DNA from 2 places in the Methylobacterium mesophilicum SR1.6/6 genome. Region 2 is predicted to be linked to the other one. Evidence: predicted binding sites of a transcription regulator. Region 2 holds the regulator's gene; the other holds the start of a gene.
The links. The regulator PhoB, encoded in region 2, activates phosphate uptake and scavenging genes when phosphate is short. The targets are predictions, from matches to a motif close to TGTCATNNANCTGTCAT.

Region 1: MMSR116_RS18210 (Orn/Lys/Arg decarboxylase N-terminal domain-containing protein) is a predicted target of PhoB. The motif match lies at 1,977-1,993, and genes of this name have one in related genera.

The regions. Positions count from the first base shown of each region.
Region 1 is NZ_CP043538.1:3,799,956-3,803,360, reverse strand. Features, by position in the region: gene MMSR116_RS18210 (Orn/Lys/Arg decarboxylase N-terminal domain-containing protein) at 1-1,929, opposite strand, end outside; gene MMSR116_RS18205 (hydroxyacid dehydrogenase) at 2,222-3,202, opposite strand.
Region 2 is NZ_CP043538.1:4,120,593-4,123,997, forward strand. Features, by position in the region: gene pstB (phosphate ABC transporter ATP-binding protein PstB) at 1-298, shown strand, start outside; gene phoU (phosphate signaling complex protein PhoU) at 413-1,132, shown strand; gene phoB (phosphate regulon transcriptional regulator PhoB) at 1,320-2,015, shown strand; gene MMSR116_RS19765 (protein-disulfide reductase DsbD family protein) at 2,022-3,405, opposite strand, start outside.

The sequences.
Region 1 (3,405 bases), 320 kb from region 2:
ATAGCGGTTCGGCCGGCGATTGACGAATTCCGGCATGGCCTCCTCCAGCGGGACGTTGTCGTCGTGGAGCCGCTTGAAGGCGACGAGGCCCGAGATCAGCGTGCCGGCCTTGGAGGATTCGACTCCCGGGGTCAGCAGGAAGAGCAGCGAGTTCAGGTCGTTCTTCTCGGCGACGATCCGGTTCTCACGCAGGTATTGCGCCACGATCGGCGCCGGCACGCCGTGCTGCGCGTAGGCGCCGGTCTTCCGGTCGAAGCCCGGGGTCAGCACCGTGAGCTTGTTCGGGTCGGTGATGGCGTAGCCCGGCGCCACGTGGGTGAAGCCGTGCCAGCGCGCGCCGGGCTTCAGCTCCCAGTGGCGGGGCGTGGCGGCGAGTTCGTCGGTCGGCACGCTCTCCCAGGGCACCTCGGCCCCGTCGGCGTTCCGGGTCACGTCCGGCACGAAGGGGTCGAAGAACCAGCGCCGGGCGGGGTCGCGCTCGTTCTCCTCGAATTCCCGCCGGATCGCCCGGACCTTCTTGCGCCACTCGATCCCGAGCCGGATCGTGTCGTCCCACAGGATCATGCCCGAGCGCCCCTTCATCATCTGGGCGCCGACGTCGAGGGAGGCGAACAGGGGATAGAAGGGTGACGTGGAGGCGTGGACCAGAAAGCTCTCGTTGAGCCGCTTGTGCTCGACCCGCCGGGTCTGGCCACGGATGTGCCCGTCCCGGGTGTGGATCTGCGAGGCCTGGGAGAAGCTCGCGAGCTGCTTGTGGGTCGATTGCGTGGCGACGATGCCGGGCGAGGTCTCGTCGAGGCCGGTCAGCCCCATGGCGAAGCGGCGGGCGTAGAGCGGGTGGAACTTCATGAAGCCCGCCCAGGCCTCGTCGAACAGGATGTAGTCGCAGAGGTGGCCGATCTTCTCCAGGATCTCCTGGGCGTCGTAGATCGTGCCGTCGTAGGTGCACTGCTCGATCACCGCGACGCGGAACGGCCGCTCCCGCCGCCACGCCTCCGGGTCGGTCACGAGCGGGTTGCGGCGGATCTTCTCGCGGATCCGGGTCTCGTCGAGGGCCTCGTGGAAGATCGGCCCGATCAGCCCGTAGGCGTTGCGATCGGTTTCCAGAAAAATCGGGATGCCGCCGCCGAGGAACAGGGCGCCGTGGTGGGCCGCCTTGTGGTTGTTGCGGTCGAACAGGACGAGGTCGTCCTCCGCCACCAGGGAGGACAGGACGATCTTGTTGGAGGCCGAGGTGCCGTTGAGGACGAAATAGGTCTTCTCCGCCCCGAAGATCCGGGCCGCCTCCTTCTGGGCCTTCAGGGCCGGGCCCTCATGGGTCAAGAGGTCGCCGAGATCGAGGACCGAGTTGTCGAGGTCGTCGCGGAAGATGGCCTCGCCGAGGTGTTCCACGAAGATCCGCCCGATCGGGGAGCGGTTGTAGAAAATGCCGCCGTTGTGGCCCGGGCAGGTCCAGAGCTGGTTGCCCTTCTCGGCGTAGTCGACCAGCGCGCCGAAGAACGGGGTCTTCAGCGTCTCGGCATATTGCGTGACCCGGCTGACGAGGCCGCGGGCGATGAATTCCGGCGTCTCCTCGGCGAGGAAGATGTAGCCGTCGATGAAGTCGAGCAGCTCGACCGGGATGTCCTCCAGCCGCTTGCGGCGGACCATGATGACGATCGGCATCTCCAGGCCGCGCTTCCTCATCATGTCGATGAGGGCGGCGGCCTTGCCGTCGAGGCCGCGCTTGCCCCAGTCGACCACGAGGCAGCCCACCGCCGCGTCGGTCTGAACCGCGATGGCCGCGTCCTCGACGCGCCGGGCGCGCACCACCTCGAAGCCGCGCTGCTCCACGGCCGCCACGATCTGGTTGACGCGCGCGCCTTCCAGATCGTCCGGATCGAAGGCCGGGGCGCACATCAGGACCGTGAAGCGACGGTGGAAGTCCATGGAGCCCTCTTGGCCGGGAACGCAGCGGGTCGCTTTCCGGCCCGTCTGCGACGATTGCATGACACAGCGCGCGGCGGGCAGCCGGGGTGCGGACGAAAGGGCGTGATCCGCAGGGTCGAAGACGCTTGAACACCCCGCCCACCTGCACCCTCATCCTGAGGTGCTGCAGCGACGCGGAAGCCTGGAAGGCGGGGTCCAGAAAGTGCTGCGATCCCTGGAGCCTTCCGTCGAGGCCCGCTGGCGCGGGCACCTCAGGATGAGGGGGTCGTCGGGAAGCCGATCGCAGGGCGCGTCACACCCCGCGCCGCCGCTCCCAGACATCCGGATTGACCAGCCCGCCCGGCCGCCGGCCGGCCAGCACGTCGACCACGCGGGTCGCGGCGGTCTCGGCGGTGCGGATCAGGGCCGCCTCGGTGGAGCCGCCGACATGGGGTGTCAGGATCGCGCGCTCCTGGCGGGCGAGGGGATGCTCGGGGGGCAGGGGCTCCTGCGCGAAGACGTCGAGCCCGGCCCCCGCGATCGTGCCGGCCTCCAGGGCCTCGATCAGGGCGGCCTCGTCGATCAGGCCGCCGCGGCTGGTGTTGATCAGGAACGCCTCCCGCTTCATCCGGGCGAGTTGATCCCGGCCGATCAGCCCGCGGGTGCCCGGCGTCAGCGGCACGTGCAGGGAGACGATGTCGGCCTCGGCCAGGAGGGCGTCCACCGAGGCGGCCCGCAGGGCGCCGGCATTGGCGAAGTCGGCATCGGGACGGCTCGGCCCGTAGGCCAGGACCCGCAGGCCCAGGGCGGCGCCGAGCCGGGCGGTGGCCTGTCCGATCGCCCCGAAGCCGACGAGGCCCAGCGTCAGCCCGGCGAGCTCGACGAGGCGGGCGGTGAACTTGAAGCTGTCGTCGCCGCGTCGGACCGAGCGGTCGGCCCCGGGCAGGGCCTTGGCCAGGGCGAAGATCAGCGCGAGCGTCTGCTCGGCCACCGACACGGCATTGGCGCCCGGCGTGTTGACCACCACGATCCCGGCCCCGGTGGCCTCCACCTTGGCCACGTGGTCGGTGCCGGTGCCGTGCACGCCGATCACCCGCAAGGCGGGGGCCGCCGCGATGGCGCGGGCCGGGAAGCCGGTGTTGCGGGTGATGACGGCCACGCAGCCGGCGACCTCGCGCGCCAGGGTCTCGGCGTCGGTGCCGCTGGCTGGGCGCGGCTCCAGCCCCGCGGCCCGCAGCCGGTCGAGACCCGCCGCGTGGATCGGCTGGACGATGAGGCACGGACCGGTGATCACGGGAGGGGAAGCCTCTGCAGGGGGGAGGATCGAGGGGGCAAGCCGCTTGCCGCGACCCTCTTGGGCGCTCCGCGCCGCACTGGCAACCGCACGGTGCGTGGGTGAGGTCCGGCCGGGCTCGATCGGTGGCCCTCAGCGCGGCCTTGCATTGCGGCGGTCCAGCAGGCTGAAGCGGCGGTGCAGGCCCAATGTTTCCCGTGAAA
Region 2 (3,405 bases):
GCAGCGCCTGTGCATCGCCCGCACGGTGGCGCAGGGCCCGGAGGTCATCCTGTTCGACGAGCCGACCTCGGCGCTCGACCCGATCTCCACCGGCCGGATCGAGGAGCTGATCGAGCAGCTGCGCGACGAGTTCACCATCGTGATCGTCACCCACAACATGCAGCAGGCGGCGCGCATCTCGCAATTCACCGCCTTCATGTATCTGGGGCAGCTCGTGGAATTCGGTCCGACCAACCGGATGTTCATGAACCCGACCGAGCGGCGCACGCAGGACTACATCACCGGGCGGTTCGGCTGATCGGGCCGGACGCTCCGACGAACCATACCGGCCTTCGCCGCCGCGGCGGCGGGGCGGCGGATCCCCGCCAGCCCCCGCGGATCGCGATGCGGGGCCCTTATCGAAGGATCCACCATGCCCGGCCATATCGTCAGCTCCTACGACACTGACCTGGAGGATCTGCGTCGCTCGATCTCCGAGATGGGCGGCGTGGCCGAGAAGATGACCGCGGAGGCGACCGACGCCCTCGTGCGCCGCGACGACGGGCTCGCCCAGGCGGTGATCATCGCCGACAAGCGCCTCGACGCGCTCCAGCGGGACATCGAGGAGCGCTCCGTTCTCCTCATCGCCCGGCGCCAGCCGCTGGCGATCGACCTGCGCGAGACGATCTCGGCGATCCGCGTCTCGGGCGACCTGGAGCGGATCGGCGACCTCGCCAAGAACGTCGCCAAGCGCGTGGTGGCGATCTCCGACCACGCCCCGGCGCAGAAGATCGTGCTGGGTGTCCGCCACATGAGCGACCTCGCCGAGGGACAGCTCAAGGATGTGCTGGACGCCTATGCGAGCCGCGACATCCAGGCGGCCCACGACGTCTGGGAGCGCGACGGCGAGATCGACGCGCTGTACAATTCCCTGTTCCGCGAACTCCTGACCTACATGATGGAGGATCCGCGCAACATCTCGTTCTGCACGCATCTCCTGTTCTGCGCCAAGAACGTGGAGCGGATCGGCGACCACACGACCAACATCGCCGAGACCATCCACTACCTCGCCACCGGGGAGACCCTGGCGGGCGACCGGCCGAAGAACGATGCGTCGAACTACGCGACGGTGGAGCGCGGGCAGGCTCCGTAGTCGGGCCGCCTCGACACAGGCGCCGGGGCGCGCTCATTCCTGTGGGGCGCCGCCGGAGAATCGGTGGGTACGGGTTGAGGCTGAGCGGCGCCTCCCGCACCTTCCGCCCGGCCGCCCGCTCCGGAGGGGGCCGGCGCGTCCGCAGGCTGAACGGCGCCGCCTCGTGAACGGGTCATCGAACGTGAGCATGCAAGTCCTGATCGTCGAGGACGAGGAGGCGCTGACCACGCTGCTGCGCTACAATCTGGAGGCCGAGGGCTTCCTGGTGGACACGGCGGCGCGGGGCGACGACGCGGAGCTGCTCCTGGCCGAGCGGATCCCCGATCTGGTCCTGCTGGACTGGATGCTGCCGGGCCTCTCCGGAATCGAACTCTGCCGCCGCATCCGGGCGCGGCGCGAGACCGAACGGCTGCCGGTGATCATGCTCACCGCCCGCGGCGAGGAGGGCGACCGGATCCGGGGCCTCGGGACGGGGGCCGACGACTACATCGTCAAGCCGTTCTCCGTGCCGGAACTGCTCGCCCGGATCCGGGCACTGCTGCGCCGGGCCAAGCCCGCCCACGTCTCGGACCGTCTGGCCGCCGGCGACCTGGAACTCGACCGCACCGGGCACCGCGTCCGCCGCGGCGGCGAGGAGCTGCATCTCGGGCCCACCGAGTTCCGGCTGCTGGAGTTCCTGATGCTGGCGCCCGGCCGGGTCTTCTCCCGCGAGCAGCTACTCGACGGGGTCTGGGGACACGACGTCTACATCGACGAGCGCACGGTGGACGTGCATGTCGGGCGCCTGCGCAAGGCGCTGAACAGCCCGCGCCAGCCCGATCCGATCCGCACGGTCCGCGGTTCCGGATACGCCTTCGACGAGACCTTCGCGCTGGAGACGTAGCCCCGCTCAGCGGGCGAGCGCCGCGCTCCGGCCCGCGCCAGCCGGCACCGCCTCCAGGGCCGCCAGGACCGTCCCCTCGGTGAGGATCTGCGGCAGCACCTGCGGCGCCCCGCTGCCGCTGTAGAGCAGGTAGAGCGGCACGCCGCTGCGACCGTACTTCTCCAGAAGGCGGGTGATCTCGGGGTTCTGGTTGGTCCAGTCACCCTTCATGTAGGTGACGTCGCGCTCGGCCATCGCGGCCCGCACGGCCCTGGTGTACAGCGAGGTCGCCTCGTTCACCGCGCAGGTGATGCACCAGGCCGCGGTCATGTCCACGAAGACGGGCCGACGGGCCTCCACCAGGGCGTCGAGGCGGGCCTGGGTGAACGGCTCGACGCAGTCGGCGGCGGCCTGTGCGATCGGCGCGGCGCGGTCCCGCGGAAGCGTCGCGGCGATGGCCCCGACGGCGGCCAGCGCCAGGATTGCGGCGGCCTGCGCGATCCGCGAGGTCCGGGGTCCGGCGTGCCCGTGCTCCCAGGCCCAGGCGGCGAAGCCCACCAGCACGAGGCCGATCAGGGCCGCCAGGAGGCCGCGCGGATCGACCTGCTGTGCCAGCACCCAGACAAGCCACGCCACGGTGGCGTAGACCGGGAAGGCCAGGACCTGCTTGAGCGTTTCCATCCAAGCGCCCGGCCGCGGCAGCGCCCGCAGGGCCGGCGGCCAGAGGGTCAGGACCAGGAAGGGCAGGGCGAGGCCGAGGCCCAGGCTCGCGAAGACCGCGAGCGCCACGGCGGCGTTCTGGGTCAGCGCGAAGCCCACCGCCGAGCCCATGAACGGCGCCGTGCAGGGTGTCGCCACCAGGGTGGCAAGGACCCCCGTGAAGAAGGAGCCGCTCAGGCCGGCGCGCCGGGCGAGGCCGTCGCCGATGCCCGCGAGCCGGCCGCCGACATGGACCACGCCGGACAGGCTCAGGCCCATGGCGAAGAGAAGGTAGGCGAGCCCCGCCACCACGAGGGGCGATTGCAGCTGGAATCCCCAGCCGATCGCAGACCCGCCGCCCTTCAGGGCGATCAGCAGGGCGGCGAGCCCCAGGAAGCTCGCCAGCACCCCGGCGGTGTAGGCGAGGCCGTGCAGCCGCAGGCGCGACGGGCTCTCGCCCGCGTGCCGCACGAGGCCGAGGACCTTGATGGACAGGACCGGGAAGACGCAGGGCATCAGGTTGAGGATCAACCCGCCGAGGAAGGCGAACACCGCGGCGGTGGCGAGCGTCAGCGTGTCGATGTCGGGGGCGGGCGCCTGCGGGACCGGTACCGACGCGGCCGGGGCCGACGACGCGCTCACGGGAGGTGCCGGCTCGTCGCCGTACGCGAAGGCGAGCCGGCGCGATCCTCCCGCGCTCACCTCGTCCAGG